Regions from separate parts of the Nocardiopsis eucommiae genome, predicted to be linked through region 3. Evidence: predicted binding sites of a transcription regulator. Region 3 holds the regulator's gene; each other region holds the start of a gene.
The links. Region 3 encodes LexA, which represses DNA repair genes until DNA is damaged. Its sites were predicted from a motif close to TCGAACANNTGTTCGA; they were not measured.

Region 1 (5,806 bases), on a different contig from region 3:
ACGGCGAACGCCTCCGGGTGGTTGAGCAGGGGCGTGATGTCCTTGAAGAGGATGCCCGGGTGCGGGAAGTCGGGGACGTCGCGAACGTGGGCGCTGATCAGGTCGAGGTCGGCGGCGTCCGGGACGTCCGGGGTCGCGGTGTCGTGGGACATGGGTGGCGGGGCCTTCTGTGGTGGGTCCGCTCGGGCCTCGGCGCGGGCGGAGCTGTGTGCGGCGGTGGCCGGGACAGCAGCGGTACCGGCCCCGGGTGGGGGCCGGTACCGAAGTCTGTGGCGAGCCGGGGCGCGGCGTCGCGCCCGGCCCGGTGTTATCCCTTGGGCTTGTCGTCGTCGCCGAAGTCGGGACGGTCCTCGACCGGGGTGTCGTCGGCGGCGGGCGTGATGACCTCGCCGACACCGGCCTTGAGCATCCGGATACGGGTGCCCGGGGAGATCTCCAGCAGCACGTCCTGGTCGTGGATCTCCACGACCGTGGCGAAGATGCCCGCCTTGGTCATGACCTCGACGCCGGGGACCAGGGAGCTCTGCATCTGCGTCTCCTGCTGGCGACGCTTCTGGTTCGGGCGCCAGAACAGGAGCCAGAAGACCAGGAGGATCAGCACGAACGGGAGCATCATGCTGAAGATGCTGCCCTCCTGCTGGGCCGCGTCGGCGAGAGTGTAAATGCCCTGCACGGGGGCGTCCTTCCTGACGTTTCGTGTGGCCGACGTCTGCCGGTTCGGACACCGCGACGACCACCTTCTCGGGCCGACCGACCACGGCGGCCGGAGTCGTACCCGTTGCCTACAACGCTCGGGGGAGCCAACTCGTTCCGCCGGTGTCCGACGACACCAGTCGGGGGCGCTGCCCCGTCCTGGCTGGTTCGGCCCAGTTTACGTGGCGCCGGTCACCGGCGCCCCACCGCCCGGGGGTCGGTGCGCTAACGGTTCGGACCCGGTTCGCGCACGCGCCTCACGCCACCCGCCCGAGGCCCGTTGTGGGGTTCCCGCCCCGGTCAGGAAGCCGGGGTGCCGTGACCGGCCCGTCCGGCGGCGTTGGCGGCGGGGTCGGCCGCGGCGCCGAAGGCGGCGTCCGGCGGCGGGGTGATCCCCATGTGCGCCCAGGCCATCGGGGTGGCCACCCGCCCGCGTGGGGTCCGGGCGAGGAAGCCGGAACGCACCAGGAAGGGCTCCGCGACCACCTCCACCGTCTCGGCCTCCTCGCCCACGGACACCGCGAGCGTGGACAGTCCCACCGGCCCGCCCCGGAAGCGGTTCATGAGCACGTCCAGGATGGCACGGTCCAGGCGGTCCAGCCCGAGCGCGTCCACCTCGTACAGCTCCAGGGCGGCCCGGGCGTTGGCCAGGGTGAGGTGGCCCCCGCCGCGGACCTCCGCGTAGTCGCGCACGCGGCGCAGCAGGCGGTTGGCGATCCGGGGCGTGCCGCGCGAGCGACCGGCGATCTCGTGGGCCGCGTCGCCGTCCAGCGGGGCACCGAGCAGCCCGGCGGAGCGGTGCAGGATCTGCTCCAGTTCGTCGGGCTCGTAGAAGTCCATGTGCGCGGTGAAGCCGAAGCGGTCGCGCAGGGGCGCGGGAAGCATGCCCGCACGGGTGGTCGCCCCCACCAGGGTGAAGGGGGCGATGTCGAGCGGGATCGCGGTGGCGCCGGGCCCCTTGCCGACCACGACGTCCACGCGGAAGTCCTCCATGGCGACGTAGAGCATCTCCTCCGCCGGGCGGGCCATACGGTGGATCTCGTCGAGGAAGAGGACCTCGCCCTCCTGGAGGGTGGAGAGCACGGCCGCCAGGTCACCGGAGCGTTCGATGGCCGGGCCCGAGGTGATGCGCAGGGGCGCGCCGAGTTCGGCGGCGATGATCATGGCCAGGGTGGTCTTGCCCAGGCCCGGGCCGCCGGACATGAGGATGTGGTCGGGGGCGCGGCCCCGGCGCTGGGCGCTGTGCAGGACCAGGGAGAGCTGTTCGCGCACCCGGTGCTGGCCGACGAACTCGTCCAGGTTCCTCGGGCGCAGCGCACCCTCGATCTGGTGTTCCTCGACGTCGGCCTCGGGCGAGACGGCGTCACGCTCGTACACGGGTGTTCTCCCTCCGGTTCCCGTTGGGGGCTAGGCGCGGCTGAGCCTGCGCAGGGCGCTGCGCAGCAGCACGGTGACGTCGTCGGTGTCCTCGGCCTCGGCGGCCACGGCGGCGGCCGCGGCCTCGGCGTCCTTGCTGGACCAGCCGAGGTTGACCAGCCCGGAGACGACCTGTCCGCGCCAGGCCCCGTGGGGTTCCATGCCGGGTCCGTCGGCGGGGGGCAGGGTGCCGTCGGTCATGACCGGGGCGTCGAGTTTGCCGCGCAGCTCCAGGACGATGCGCTGGGCGCCCTTCTTGCCGATGCCGGGCACCCGGGTGAGGGCGGTGGTGTCCTCGGTGGCCACGGCCTGGCGGAGGCTGTCGGGGCTGTGCACGGCGAGCATGGCCAGGGCGATGCGGGGTCCGATGCCGGAGGCGGTCTGCACCTGCTCGAAGAGGTTCCGCTCGTCGTCGTCGGCGAACCCGAAGAGGGTGAGGGAGTCCTCGCGCACGACGAGGCTGGTGGCCACGGTCCCCTCCTCCCCCACGTGGAGTCGGGAGAGGGCGGAGGGGGTGCACTGGACGCTCATGCCGACGCCGCCGACGTCGATCACGGCGCTGGCCGCGCCGCGTGCGGCCACCCGGCCGGTGAGGAACGCGATCATCTCGTGTGGGACACCGGGAGGGGTGCCCGTCTCCTTCCTGGGGGTGCTGCTGCTGTGGGCGTCGCCGCCCGGGTGTCAGCGGCCGCGTGTGCGGCGGGCCAGTTCCACCTTGCGGGCGAAGTCCTGTTGGGCCTGGGCGACCCGGGCCTGGGCCCCGCCGCGCCAGATGTGGCAGATGGCCAGGGCCACGGCGTCCGCGGCGTCGGCCGGTTTCGGCGGCCCGTCGAGTCCGAGGATACGCGCCACCATGCCGCCGACCTGTTTCTTGTCGGCACGACCGCTGCCAGTGATGGCGGCCTTGGCCTCGCTGGGGGTGTGGGTGGCCACGGGCAGGCCGCGCCGGGCGGCGCAGACCAGGGCGATGCCGCTGGCCTGGGCGGTGCCCATCACGGTGCTGAGGTTGTGCTGGGCGAAGACGCGTTCGACGGCGACGGCGTCCGGTTCGTAGGTGTCCAGCCACTCCTCGATGCCGCGCTCGACCTCCACCAGGCGCTGCGGGAGCGGGGTGTCGGGGCTGGTGCGGATGGCGTCGGCCGCCAGCAGGCGCAGGGGGCGGCCGATGGCGCCCTCCACGGCTCCGACCCCGCAGCGGGTCAGCCCCGGGTCGATCCCCAGCACGCGCACGTCTCCACCCGGTCCTTCGCTCGGTCGTCCGGCGGACGCCGCTCTCGAACGTCCGTTCGCACCATGCTAGCGGCGGGCGACGACGGGATCGTCCGCGACGGGCGGCGTGTCGGGCCGCAGCCCGGGCGGGGGTGGACGGACGGGGCGAGCGATGCTAAGTTCAACTCACATCGAGAAAAACTCATCTTGAGAACAACTTGGAGGACGCGGTGTCCGAGGGGATCGACGGGCCGACCGGCACGGAGGCGGGCCACTACGACGCGGCCGACGAGCGCAGGTACCTCGACGGCTACGACCCGCACGCCTTCGCGCCGGTCGCCGTCACCGTCGACGTGGTGGCGATGACCATCCGCGACGGCCTCCCCCACGTCCTGCTCGGACGGCGCACCCGACAGCCCCAGCTCGGGCGGTGGGCCCTGCCCGGCGGGTTCGTGCGGGCGGAGGACGGCCCCGGGGGCCCGGCCGACCACGACCTGCCCGACGCCGCCCTGCGCGTACTCACCGAGAAGACCCCGCTGCCCGCCGAGCTCCACCTCGAACAGCTCGGCACCTACGGGGCGATCGACCGGGACCCGCGCATGCGGGTGGTCTCGGTGGCGTACATGGTGCTCGCCCCCGACCTGCCCGACCCGCACACCGGCCGCGACACGGCCGAGGCCGCCTGGGTGCCGTGGACCGCGCTCGGCCACGGCGACGGGTCCCGGGAGCGGCACGAACTCGCCTTCGACCACGCGCGCGTCCTGGGCGACGCGGTCGAACGCGCCCGTTCCAAGCTGGAGTACACCGCTCTGGCCGCCGCGTTCCTCCCTCCCACCTTCACCGTCTCCGCGCTGCGCGGGGTGTACGAGGCGGTGTGGGGCCGCACCCTCCACGCCGCCAACTTCCACCGCAAGATCCAGGCCACCCCGGGGTTCGTGGAGGACACCGGTGAGCTGGCCGAGCGCGGGGGCGCGGGAGGCGGACGCCGCGCCCGCCTGTACCGGGCGGGCGGGGCCGCCCTCCTCCACCCGCCGCTGCTGCGCGGCTCCCAGTGATCCCGACCCCGGTGCGCCCCCGACGCACCACATCCCCGGAGAGGAGAGGCATGGACCAGGAGCGGCACCCCCACGACGGATTCGACTCCGCCCTGCGCGACCTCGGTCTCGCGGCCGACCCCACCGCGCTGTTCGGTCCCCTGCCGGTCGACGGCGGGGCGGTGCCCCCAGCCGCCACGGCCGCGTACCGGCGCCTGGCCCGGCTGCTCCACCCGGACTCCGCTCCCCCCTCCCGCGCGGCCGAGGCCGCGGCCGGGTTCTCCGGGCTCACCGAGGCGTGGCGGCGCTACCGGCTGGCGGCCGAGGGGGGCCTGGGCCTCGACGACCTCACCCTGGTGACCCGGGCCCGGACCTACCACGTGAGCCGGGGCGGCTCCCTGGCCGGCGGCGACGTGGCCGACCTCCACCCGGTCCGGTGGCGGGAGGGCGACTGCGTCGGCGGTCCCTGGCGGGACGGGGTGCTCAAGCTCCCCCGGGCCCCGCGCGACAACGACCTGATCCTGGCCGAGGCCACCGCGCTGCGCCGGATCGGGGAACGCGGCGACGATGCGTTCCGCGCGTTCTTCCCGGAGCTGGTGGAGTCGGTCCGCCACCGCGACGCGGCCACCGGGGTGGAGCGGCGCGGCAACGTCCTGGGGCTGCTGTCCGGTTTCCACAGCCTGGCCGAGGTGCGGCGGGCCCACCCGGACGGGATCGACCCGCGCGACGCCGCGTGGATGTGGCGGCGCCTGCTGGTCGCGCTGGGCGACGCCCACCGGTCCGGGGTCGTGCACGGCGCGGTCGTCCCCGAGCACGTCCTGATCCACCCCGAGGCGCACGGTCTCGTCCTCGTGGACTGGTGCTACTCCGTCACCTTCGGAGAGTCGCGCACCGCGCCCCACGTTCCGGCGATGGTGCCGCACCGGGTGGACACGTATCCGCCCGAGGTCGCCCGGCGCCGCCCGGCCGTGCCCGCGACGGACGTGTACATGGCCACCCGGTGCGTGGAGTTCGTGACCCGCGGCCGCCTGCCCGGGCCGTTGCGGGCCCTGGCGCGCGGGTGCACGCTCCCCTCCCCCGACCGACGGCCCGCGGACGCGTTCGCTCTGCTCGACGAGCTCGACGGGGCGTTGGAGCGGTGCTTCGGCCCACGCCGGTTCCGCCCCTTCCACATGCCCGCCCCGATCTGACCCCCACCCCACCCCACCCGGGAGAAGAAGGAGACCACCATGGGAAGCAGCAGCTGGTCCACCGACGCCCACCACGCCCGACGGGCCTACCAGGCCTCCGCCGGCAGCAGCGGGTTCGACTACCACGACGACGTCACCTCCGCCCCGCGCGACCAGTGGCGGGCCCACCCCTCACTCGACCCGCGCGGCGTGGGCGTCCGGGAGAGCCGCGACTCCGACGCCCACCCGAACTCGCTGGCGGTGTCGGTGCTCTTCGACGTCACC
Region 2 (5,806 bases), on a different contig from region 3:
TGGTGGAGCAGGGGCTGGCCGACCCCGAGCGTCTGGCCATCCGGGGCCCGAGCGCGGGCGGACTCACGGCCCTGCTCGCCCTGACCGGTGACACCTTCGCCTGCGGGGTGTCGTACTTCGGTGTCACGGACCTGCTGGGGCTGGTCAAGTCCACCCACGACTTCGAGTCCCGCTTCACGGACACGCTGGTGGGCACCCTGCCGGGGTTCGTGGAAACCTACCGGGAGCGGTCACCGATCAACCGGATCGGTGAGATCACGGCCCCCGTACTGCTCTTCCAGGGTCTGGAGGACCGGGTGGTCACCCCGGACCAGGCGACCCGCATGGCCACGGGGCTCAGCAGGCGGGAGGTGCCGTACGCGCTGCTGGAGTTCGAGGGTGAGGCGCACGGCTTCCGGTCCGAGGCCGCGCGCGTTCGCACCCTGGAGGCTGAGCTGGCCTTCTACGCGGGGGTCTTCGGTTTCACGCCGGACGTGGCCCCGTTGGAGCTCACCACCGATCCTCCCGCGCCGCGCGAGGAGCCGGAGGACGATCTCCCCGTCGTGGAGCAGCTGCCCGAGGTGACCCCGGAGGCCGGTGTGACCGCCGTGACCGGTGAGCCCGTGATCCGGGAAGCCACGGAACCGTCCTGATCGCCGTGCGGCCCCGGTCGGGGCGGGCCGAGTGAGGCGCGCTGGGACGGGCTCTGGGGCGTGTTTCCCGGATCGTTCCGCGGCGCTCGCGTCGCCACGCTGCCTCTCGCCGCGCCGATGAGGCCCGGACGGCCAGACCCGGTCGGGCCCCGCTGTGCGAGCCCGCGTCCAGCGCACACGACGGCGGCCCCACCACCACCGGCGAAGGCACCCGCACAGGCACGCCCTAGCCGAGGCGGGCGAGGAGGTGGGCGTCGAGGAAGCCGCGTTCGGAGGCCGGATCGTGGAGCAGTCGGGCCACCACGGTGAACCCGGCCCCGGTCAGCAGCCCGGCGAGCCGGTCCGCGGGCCAGCTGTGGGCGGGTGCCACCCTGTGGTCGAAGCGGATCGTCTCCGGCCCGTCCGTGGCGAAGAACGAGACCAGCAGCAGTCCCCCTGTGGTCAGGACGCGCGCCTGCTCGGCCAGAAGCGCGGGCAGCTCCTCGGGCGGGGTGTGGATCATCGAGTAGTGGGCCAGCACGCCGCCGAGCGCGCCGTCCTCGACCGGCAGCGCCTCCATCCGCGCCTCGTCGAACCGCAGGGACGGGTACGCCCGCCGCGCGTGCTCGACCATGGCCGGGGAGAGGTCCAGGCCGAAGGCGTCCAACCCCAGGTCGTCCAGCATGGCCGTCAGATGCCCGGGACCGCAGCCGACATCGGCCGCCCGTGGGTTCCCCGTCCCGCGCACCAGCTCGGCGAAGGTGCCGATCATGTTCCGCGCGAACGGTTGGGTCTCCAGCCGACCGGCGAACAACGACGCGTACAGTTCGACGACCCCGTCGTAGGCCGCCCTGGTCCGGTCCTGGTGCTCCGTCATGGGAAGGGAAGCTAGCATCCGCGCGTGGCCCGCGTCGCGCGGGCCGTCGCTCCCCGCCCCCGCCCACGCTCACGGCGACCGGGGCCGTTCCGACCCGCGTCCCGTGGGGACCGGTGCGCCCGAGGGCGGCCGGCACGGCGTGATCACCCGCCGGAACCCACGTCGCACGGATGAGCGCACCCCCGAGCGGGCGGCTAGAGGTCGGGGTGGTCCAGGTCGGCCTCCAGGCCTTCCTGTTCCATCTCCTCGCGCACGATGCGGTAGGACAGACCGCCCGGGTAGCCCTTGCGACCCAGGACACCCAGGGCGCGGCGGATCCGGGACTCCTTGTCCTTGCCACGACTTCCGCGCAGGCTCTTGCGGGCCAGGGCGCGGGCCGCCTCCTGCTCGTCCTCGTCGCTGACCTCGGAGACCGCCTCACGGACGGTCTCCTCCTCCACTCCCCGGGTGCGCAGTTCCTGGGTCAGGGCCCGGCGGGACAGGTGTCTGCCGTGCTGCCGGGAGGAGACCCAGGCCTGGGCGAAGGCGGCGTCGTCGATCAGCCCGGCCTCGTCGAGGCCGTTGAGGACCTGTTCCACCACCTCGTCCGGGTACTCCCTGCGGTGCAGGGAGCGTTCCAGCTGGGCACGGGTGCGCGGGGAGTGGGTGAGCATCCTCAGGACCAGGTTCCTGGCCTTGTTCTCGAGGTCCGCTCCGGGTCTCCCGCCCGGAGCGGCCTCCTCGTCGGCGCTCACCGGGTCGGCCTCGGCCGCTCCGGCGCGGTCGGCTGACCGGCGCCCCTCACGCATCCGGGGCGGCGGCCTTGGTGGTCTTGGCGGCGGCCCGCTTGGCGGGCGCCTTGGGCTCCTCGACCTTGACCGGGTCGGTCTTGGCGGGCTCCGCGGGGCCGGAGGCGCTGTCGTCACCCTGTCCGGGGATGCCCAGCTTCTCCTTGATCTTCTTCTCGATCTCCTTGGCCACGTCCACGTTCTCGCGCAGGAAGTTGCGGGCGTTCTCCTTGCCCTGCCCGAGCTGGGTGCCGTCGTAGGTGTACCAGGCACCGGACTTGCGCACGATGGCGTGCTCCACGCCCAGGTCGATGAGGCTGCCCTCACGGGAGACGCCGACACCGTAGAGGATGTCGAACTCGGCCTGCTTGAAGGGCGGCGCGACCTTGTTCTTGACGACCTTGACGCGGGTGCGGTTGCCGACCGCGTCGGTGCCGTCCTTGAGCGTCTCGATGCGACGCACGTCCAGGCGGACCGAGGCGTAGAACTTCAGCGCCTTGCCACCGGTGGTGGTCTCCGGCGAGCCGAACATGACGCCGACCTTCTCGCGGAGCTGGTTGATGAAGATCGCGGTGGTGCCGGTGGAGTGCAGGGCACCGGCGATCTTGCGCAGCGCCTGGGACATGAGCCGGGCCTGGAGGCCGACGTGGCTGTCGCCCATCTCGCCCTCGATCTCGGCGCGGGGCACCAGGGCCGCCACGGAGTCGATCACGATGATCGAGACGGCGCCGGAGCGGATGAGCATGTCGACGATCTCCAGCGCCTGCTCACCGGTGTCCGGCTGGGAGAGGAGGAGGTTGTCGGTGTCGACGCCGATCTTCTTGGCGTACTCGGGGTCGAGCGCGTGCTCGGCGTCGACGAAGGCGGCGATGCCGCCCATCTTCTGGGCGCTGGCCACCGCGTGCAGCGCGACGGTGGTCTTACCGCTGGACTCGGGGCCGTAGACCTCGACGACCCGGCCCTTGGGCAGGCCGCCGATACCCAGGGCGACGTCCAGCGCGATGGCGCCGGTGGGGATCGCCTCGATCGGCGGACGGTCGTCGTCCCCCAAGCGCATGACGGAGCCCTTGCCGAACTGCCGCTCGATCTGCGCGAGCGCTGTTTCGAGAGCCTTGTCTCGGTCTCCAGATGCCACGGGATTCCCCTGTTGGGTTGATGCCTTTTTCTTCATGATGCGCATGACGCTACGCGGTCGGTACGACAATCGCGACGCTCGGCGTCCGCCCGTCGAGAACCCAGACTACCCGAACTCATGTTCGAAATCCGGTGCGAACCCCTGGCGTCCCGGTTTTTACGCGGGCTTGGCGAAGGACGGGTCAGCGCACGGAGGCGGGAAGGTCGAACGCGTCACACACGGCCCGCCACACCTCCTTGGCCGAGATCCCGTCGGCCAGCGCCTGGTTGACCGTGCGGGAGCCGAGCTTCTCGATGACGTAGTCCTTGGCCAGGCTGTCCGCGTAGGCCTCGCCGAACTGGGCGTGCATGTTGTGCCAGAAAACAGTGAGTCTCATCGGCCCCAGTATGAGTGACCGGAGGGAGCCGGTGGGACTCGTCCACAGGACGGGTTCCACCGGGTCCCGGGCACCGGGTGTCCTGCGCCGATCTGTCGGCCCCCTTGGGCAGACTGGTGCGATGAGCGGAGCGACCGACCCCCTGGCACCCTTCGGAACGGCGACCCGGACCTGGTTCGGACGGGCCTTCCCGCACGGTCCCACGGCCGCCCAGACCGAGGCCTGGCGGACGATCGCCTCCGGCCGCGACACGCTGGTGGTGGCGCCGACCGGGTCCGGCAAGACCCTGTCGGCCTTCCTGTGGTCCCTGGACCGCCTCACCCACGCCCCCGTGCCGACGGACCGGACGAGGCGCTGCCGGGTCCTGTACGTGTCACCGCTCAAGGCGCTCGCCGTGGACGTGGAACGCAACCTCCGCCAGCCGCTGGCGGGGATCGCGGCCGCCGCCGAGCGCGGCGGGGAGGCCCTGTCCCCGGTCACCGTGGGGGTGCGCACCGGCGACACCCCGGCCCAGGAGCGGCGCCGGATGGCCACCCACCCGCCGGACGTCCTCATCACCACGCCCGAGTCGCTCTTCCTGGTCCTGACCTCCCGGGCGCGCGAGGGACTGGCGGGGGTGGAGACGGTCATCGTCGACGAGGTGCACGCCCTGGCCGGGACCAAGCGCGGCGCCCACCTGGCGCTGAGCCTGGAGCGCCTGGCCGCCCTGCTGGACCGCCCGGCCCAGCGGATCGGCCTGTCCGCCACCGTGCGCCCGCGCGAGACCGTCGCCTCCTACCTGACCGGAACCGGTGGGGGCACCCCCGGTGCGGGCGCCGTGATCGTCGCACCGCCGGACACCCCGCGCATGGACCTGCGGGTGGAGGCGTCCGTCCCCGACCTGGACGAACCCGGGAGCCCGCCCGCCACCGCCGAGGGCCTGCCCCCGGACCCGCGCGCGGGCAACACCATGAGCCGGGGCTCGGTGTGGCCGCACATGGAGCGCCGGGTCCTGGACCTGGTCGAGGCCAACCGCTCCACCATCGTGTTCACCAACGGCCGCCGTACCGCCGAGAAGCTGTGTGCCCGGCTCAACGACCTCCACGCCGAACGCGTCGACGGCGGTCTGCCCGGTGAGGAGGTCGCCGCCCAGGTGATCGGCCAGTCGGAGCAGAGCCGTGGCGGTGCCCCGGTGATCGCGCGCGCCCACCACGGGTCCGTGTCCAAGGCCGAGCGGGAGCTCATCGAGGACGACCTCAAGGCGGGGCGGCTGCGGTGTGTGGTGGCCACCTCCAGCCTCGAACTCGGGGTGGACATGGGCGCGGTGGACCTGGTGGTCCAGGTGGCCGCTCCCCCGTCCGTGGCCAGCGGCCTCCAGCGGGTGGGCCGCGCGGGTCACCAGGTGGGTGAGACCTCGCGCGGGGTGTTCCTGCCGCAGTACCGGGGCGACCTGCTGGCGACCACCGTGGTGACCGAGCGCATGCGCGCGGGCGGGATCGAACGGCTGGAGATGCCGAGCGACCCCCTGGACGTGCTGTCACAGCAGGTCGTGGCGATGGTGGCGATGGACGACTGGACGGTGCCCGAGCTGGCGGCGCTGGTGCGCCGGGCGGCGCCCTTCGCCCGCCTGAGCGACGCGGTCCTGGAGTCGGTGCTCGACATGCTGTCGGGCCGCTACCCCTCGGACGAGTTCGCCGAGCTGCGCCCGCGCCTGGTGTGGGACCGCGACGAGGACGTGCTGCGGGCCCGGCCCGGCGCCCAGCGGCTGGCGGTGATCAGCGGCGGCACCATCCCGGACCGGGGCATGTACGGCGTGTACCTGGCCTCGGAGTCGTCGAGCAGGGCACCGACGCGTGTCGGTGAGCTGGACGAGGAGATGGTGTACGAGTCGCGGGTGGGCGACGTGTTCGTGCTGGGTTCGACCTCGTGGCGTATCGAGGCGATCACCGCCGACCGCGTGATGGTCTCCCCCGCCCCGGGCAGGCCGGGCCGGATGCCGTTCTGGAAGGCGGACGCCCTGGGGCGCCCGGCGGAGCTGGGCCGGGCGGTGGGCGCAATGAC
Region 3 (5,806 bases):
ACACCTCGTAGTGCTCCCGCCGGAGTCCGGGCGCGTCCACCACGTGCCCGTGCTCCGCCACGTGGTCCACGATCGGCGCGATCTGCTCCTCCTTGTAGCCCAGGTTTCGCAGCGCCCGGGGGATCGCCTGGTTGACGATCCGCATGGACCCGCCGCCGACCAGTTTCTTGTACTTGACCAGCGAGAAGTCGGGCTCGATCCCGGTCGTGTCGCAGTCCATCATGAACCCGATGGTTCCGGTGGGGGCCAGGAGGCTGGCCTGGGCGTTGCGCCAACCGTGGCGTTCACCGGTCTCCAGGCACCGGGCCCACTCCCGGGTGGCGGCCTCGTGGACGGGTTCCTCCAGGGCCCCCACGGTGCGCAGGTCGTCGTTGGCGGCGGCGTGCTTGCGCATGACGCGTGTGTGCGCCTTCTCGTTGCGCCCGTATCCCTCGTAGGGGCCGACCACACCGGCCAGTTCGGCGCTGCGACGGTAGGCGGCGGCGGTCATCAACGAGGTGATCGAGGCCGCCACGGCCCGCCCGCCCTCGGAGTCGTAGGCGTGGCCGGTGGCCATGAGCAGGGCGCCCAGGTTCGCGTAGCCGATCCCCAACTGCCGGTACGCGCGGGTGGTCTCCCCGATCCGCTCCGTGGGGAAGTCCGCGAAGGTGATGGAGACGTCCATCGCGGTGATCACCAGTTCGACGAGGCTGGTGAACCCCTCGACGTCGAACGTGTCGTCCTCGCGCAGGAACTTCAGCAGGTTGACCGAGGCCAGGTTGCAGGACGAGTCGTCCAGACTGAGGTACTCACTGCAGGGATTGCTCGCGCTGATGCGGCCGGTCTCGGGGTTGGTGTGCCAGTCCTGGATGGTGCCGTCGTACTGGATGCCCGGGTCGGCGCACTCCCACGCCGCACGGGCCATCCGGTGGAAGAGCTCCTTGGCGTCGACGGTGGCGACGACGTCGCCCGTGGTACGGGAGGTCAGGCCGAACTCGGAACCGGTCTCCACGGCGCGCATGAAGGCGTCGGACACGCGGACGGAGTTGTTGGCGTTCTGGTACTGGACGCTGAACATGTCGTCTCCGCCCAGATCCACGTCGAAGCCCGCGTCGCGCAGGGCGCGGATCTTGTGCTCCTCACGGGACTTGGTCTCGACGAACTCCTCGATGTCGGGGTGGTCCACGTCGAGTACCACCATCTTGGCGGCCCGGCGGGTGGCGCCGCCGGACTTGATGGTCCCGGCGGAGGCGTCCGCGCCGCGCATGAAGGAGACCGGACCCGAGGCCGAGCCCCCGGAGGACAGCAGTTCCCTGCTGGATCGGATACGCGACAGGTTCACGCCCGCGCCGGAGCCGCCCTTGAAGATCAGCCCCTCCTCCTTGTACCAGTCCAGGATCGACTCCATCGTGTCGTCCACGGAGAGGATGAAACACGCGGAGACCTGGGCCCTGGACGAGGTTCCGACGTTGAACCAGACCGGCGAGTTGAAGCTGAACAGCTGGTGGGCCAGGGCGTACTTGAGTTCGTGGTCGAAGACCTCGGCGTCCTGCCCCGTGGCGAAGTAGCCGTGCTCGCGTCCGGTGCTCGTGTACACGTCGACGACCCGGTCGATGAGCTGCTTGAGGCTGGTTTCGCGTTCCGGAGTGCCGACGGCCCCGCGGAAGTACTTGCTCGCCACGATCTGGGTGGCGTTCACCGACCAGGTGGTGGGGAACTCGACGCCGCGCTGCTCGAAGTTGACGGTGCCGTCGCGCCAGTTGGTCATGACGACGTCGCGGAGTTCCCATTCGAGGGTGTCGTAGGGATGGACGCCCTCGGTGGTGTTGACCCGGCCGACGCGCAGGCCCCCGCCCTCGCGCCTGGTCGTACCGCTCGTCTTTCGCGCCATGGCGGCGCCTCCCCCGAAGGTCATGCGCGGACCCGGCGGTGACCGCGCGGACGTTCATGTGTTCGGGATGGTGCGGAGGTACGGTGTTCGCCGTGCTCCCGCCCACCTCGCGGTGGCGGTTCCGGGTTCCCTACCCGGTGGTGTCGACCGCGGGCTCCGCCTGGCCCTCGCGGTCCTCTCGCAGGCTGGCGATCTCGGCCTCGAAGTCCGCGAGGCTCTCGAACCCGCGGTAGACGCTGGCGAAGTGCAGGTAGGCGACCTCGTCCAGGTCACGCATGGGACCCAGGATGGCCAGGCCGATCTCGTGGGCGGGCACCTCGGCCACGCCGCGCCCCCGGATCTCCTCCTCGACCTGCTGGCCGAGCTTGGCCAGCGCGTCCTCGGAGACGGGGCGGCCCTGGCAGGCGCGGCGCACCCCGGCGATGATCTTGGTACGGCTGAAGGGTTCGGTGACCCCGGACCGCTTCGCCACCATGAGCAGGACCGTCTCCTGCGTGGTGAAGCGGCGTTCGCAGACGGGGCAGGTCCGACGGCGCCGGATGGCCGCGCCGTCGTCGGTGGACCTGCTGTCGATCACCCGGGTGTCCGGATGACGGCAGAACGGACAGTGCATCCCGGTTCACCTGGCTTTCCTGTACCCGACCAACAACCCTTGGAGTCTACTTAACCACAACTTATTGACCACGGCCCCCGCGTCAACACCAGATGTTGTGGTCGAACCTAGGCGCTCAGGCGGACACCCGCAACCCGGCCCACGGCGTGTCCCCAATCCGGCGGCGGAGGCCGCCAAGGAACGGGGTTCGAGGAGGTGGAAACGGGGGTGCGCGACTCCGGAAGCCGAATCCCAGGATAAGGGGGCGGGGACGCGCCGCCCGACGCCCGCCACACCGAACCGCCGACCGAATTCCCCTCCCCCCCGAGGCCGTGGAGCGACGGCGGGGCACGGCGAGACGAACCCCATACCGGATCCCGCATTCGACGGACAACGGCCACCGCACGCGTGTACACACATAAGTCCGGCCACCGGAAATCGGCGCGTGAAAACACAAAGGGAAATCCCTCCGCGACCCCGTCCACGGACTCTCGAACGCTTGTTTGATATCACCGTGTGCAACGACTAAAGTTGACCTTGATTTCACACCGGCTTCGCCGTCCGGTCCGCGTGGCCGGTGACCGGCCGCACACGCGCCCTGACCGAACCGAACACCGAGGAGGCCCGGCCGTGCCGGAGGAGAACCCCGGAGCCGTCGGCTCCGGACCCACCACCGTTCTTTCGCCCGTCGGCGAACCGGGCGCGTCCGTGCCCGACACCCCCAGGCTCACCGCGCGCCAGCAGAGTGTCCTCAACTGCATCCAGAGGTACGTCCGGGAACGGGGGTACCCGCCGTCCATCCGGGAGATCGGGGACACCGTCGGCCTGTCCAGCCCCTCCAGCGTGGCGCACCAGCTGAAGGTGCTCCAGCGCAAGGGGTACCTGCACCGGGACCAGAACCGGCCACGCGCCGTGGAGCTGCGGACCCCCGGCAGGGAGACCTCCCAGACCCTCACCCAGGAGGAGCTCACCGCCGACTCCACCAGGGCGGCCTCGGTCCCGCTGGTCGGCCGGATCGCCGCCGGTGGCCCGATCCTGGCGGAGGAGGCCGTGGAGGACGTCCTCGCGCTGCCGCGCCAGCTGGTCGGTGAGGGCCGCCTCTTCATGCTCACCGTGGTGGGCGACTCGATGATCGACGCCGCGATCACCGACGGCGACCTGGTGGTCGTCCGTCAGCAGCAGACGGCCGAGAACGGTGACATCGTCGCGGCGATGCTGGACGACGAGGCGACCGTCAAGGTGCTGCGCAGAGAGCCGGACGGGCACGTGTGGCTGATGCCGCGCAACGACGCCTACGAGCCCATCCAGGGTGACGAGGCCACCATCCTCGGCAAGGTCGTCACGGTCATGCGCAGGGTCTGAGCGCGGATCCCCGAAGCCGGGGGCGGTGGGTGGGCCGATACGCTGAGGACGTGTCGTCACCTGTCTCCGCCCCCGTGTCCCCCTCCCCGACCCGCGCCCTCCTGGCCGCGACCCTGGCCGCCGGGACGCTGCTGGTCTCCGCCTGCGCGCCCAGCGACGGCGGTGACGGGCCCGCCCTTCCCGGCGCCTCCGGGCAGGAGCGCGAGGTGTCCTTCGAGGGGGGCGGCTTCACGGTGCCCGGCACCTTCACCACCCCCGGGGGTGACGGGGGCACCGTCCCCGGGGTGCTCATCATCTCCGGTAGCGGCCCCACCGACCGGAACGGCAACGGCCCCGGGCGCCCCGAGGCCAACACCAACCTGAACCTCGCCCGTGTGCTGAGCGGGGCCGGTGCGGCGTCGCTGCGCTACGACAAGTTCGGCAGCGCCGACCCGGACGCCATGAGCGAAGCCGAGGAGGAGGCCCTCGACCAGCCGGTCGACCCCCTGGTCTTCGAGCGGCAGATGGCCGCCGCCTACGCGGAACTGGTCGCCCAGCCCGAGGTGGACCCCGAGCGCACCGTCATCCTGGGCCACAGCGAGGGCGCCCTGTTCGCCCTGCGCGCCCATGAGGTCCTCGACGCCGAACCGGCCCTGGTGCTGGCCGCCCCGCCCGGCACGCGCATGCTTGACCTGATCGACCGACAGCTGTCCGAGCAGGTCCGCACCGCCGAGGCCCAGGGCGGCGTCGGCGAGGTGACCGCCGCGACGATGCTCTCCGACCTGCGGGCGGGCCGGGCCGCGGTGCGCTCCGGCTCGGAGCTGCCCGAGACCGACTCCACCGGCCTGTTCGACGCGAACGGCGCGGACTACCTGGCGTGGATCGACTCCTTCGACCCGGTCGAGCTGGCCGAGGAGCTGCCCGGGGACACCCCGGTCCTGGTTCTGTGGGGCGACCGGGACGCCCAGGTCAACGAGGAGGAGATCGACCGGCTCATGACCGGTATGGACGGTGCCGAGCGGGTGGACCTGCCCGGCGCCGACCACATCCTGCGCGAGTACGACGACTCCCCCGGCGCCGCCGCCCTCGACGCGGACCGCGCCTTCTCACCCGACGTCACCCCGGCCCTGGAACGGTTCCTCGGCGGTCTGCGTTAGGCGGTCCCCGGACCGCGGGCCACCGGCCGGACTCGGTCGATCGCCCGGATCACCCGGGCGGGGACGCCCGCGAGGAAGTCCCGGCCGCCGGAGCGTTCCGCGACCGCGACGACGCCGGGCCGCCTCGCGCGTCGACGGCCGCTCCGCCGCCACCGGCGGGAGCATCCGCGGAACACGCCCTAGTCGTCCTGGTCGTCCCCGGAGGCGGGCAGCCGCTCGACGACGGCACGGGCGAGGACTTCGGCGTCCTCGGCCGCGACCGCCCCGTCCACGGACCCCACCGCGTCGTAGTCGGTGGCGGCGGTGTAGCAGGACTCGACGTACAGGTTGGAGACCCGCACGCCCACACAACCCACCTCGAACGCGCCCTCCTCCACCCACGTGAGGGCCTCGTCGCCCAGGCCGTCCACCGGCTGGGCGTCGTTCCCTCCCGCCGTGGAGCGCAGGGTGTCGGCGGCGGTCTCCTGGCCGCCCTCGACCGGGGCGGCGACCATGACCAGGGTGGCGGCGGAGGGCACGGACTCGCCCGCACCCTCGGGGGTGGCCCAACGGCACTGCCAACCGGTCCCGAAGGCGTCCTGGGCGGTGCCGACGGTCTCCTCGATCTCGCTCTCGTAGCCCGGCACGAGTTCCGCCAGGGCCTCGGTCTCGCCGACCCCGCACTCGGGCGCGGCCTCGAACTCGCCCTCTTCCACGCCGTTGCCCAGCAGGTACCAGGCGAGCCAGCCCGCGAGAGCCAGCACGGCCACGATCAGGACGACGAGCAGGGTGACGGCCAGGCCCCGGCTCTGCGGCGGTGCGGCACCGGGGTCCTCCGGCTGACCGAAGTGCCGGGGTTCGGGATAC

Region 1: ruvC (crossover junction endodeoxyribonuclease RuvC) is a predicted target of LexA. The motif match lies at 3,384-3,399, and genes of this name have one in related genera.
Region 2: recA (recombinase RecA) is a predicted target of LexA. The motif match lies at 3,500-3,515, and genes of this name have one in related genera.

Annotation. Positions count from the first base shown of each region.
Region 1 covers NZ_CBDRIY010000016.1:5,625-11,430, reverse strand. The annotation lists gene ACRWK8_RS12425 (adenine phosphoribosyltransferase) at 1-152, opposite strand, end outside; gene yajC (preprotein translocase subunit YajC) at 308-673, opposite strand; gene ruvB (Holliday junction branch migration DNA helicase RuvB) at 994-2,070, opposite strand; gene ruvA (Holliday junction branch migration protein RuvA) at 2,101-2,715, opposite strand; gene ruvC (crossover junction endodeoxyribonuclease RuvC) at 2,791-3,339, opposite strand; gene ACRWK8_RS12400 (NUDIX hydrolase) at 3,549-4,373, shown strand; gene ACRWK8_RS12395 (molecular chaperone DnaJ) at 4,424-5,542, shown strand; gene ACRWK8_RS12390 (hypothetical protein) at 5,582-5,806, shown strand, end outside.
Region 2 covers NZ_CBDRIY010000024.1:47,736-53,541, reverse strand. The annotation lists gene ACRWK8_RS16685 (S9 family peptidase) at 1-632, shown strand, start outside; gene ACRWK8_RS16680 (class I SAM-dependent methyltransferase) at 859-1,488, opposite strand; gene ACRWK8_RS16675 (regulatory protein RecX) at 1,683-2,276, opposite strand; gene recA (recombinase RecA) at 2,269-3,390, opposite strand; gene ACRWK8_RS16665 (DUF3046 domain-containing protein) at 3,572-3,766, opposite strand; gene ACRWK8_RS16660 (ATP-dependent helicase) at 3,888-5,806, shown strand, end outside.
Region 3 covers NZ_CBDRIY010000001.1:71,513-77,318, reverse strand. The annotation lists gene ACRWK8_RS00360 (vitamin B12-dependent ribonucleotide reductase) at 1-1,870, opposite strand, end outside; gene nrdR (transcriptional regulator NrdR) at 2,001-2,483, opposite strand; gene lexA (transcriptional repressor LexA) at 3,171-3,824, shown strand; gene ACRWK8_RS00345 (alpha/beta hydrolase family protein) at 3,875-4,960, shown strand; gene ACRWK8_RS00340 (hypothetical protein) at 5,140-5,806, opposite strand, start outside.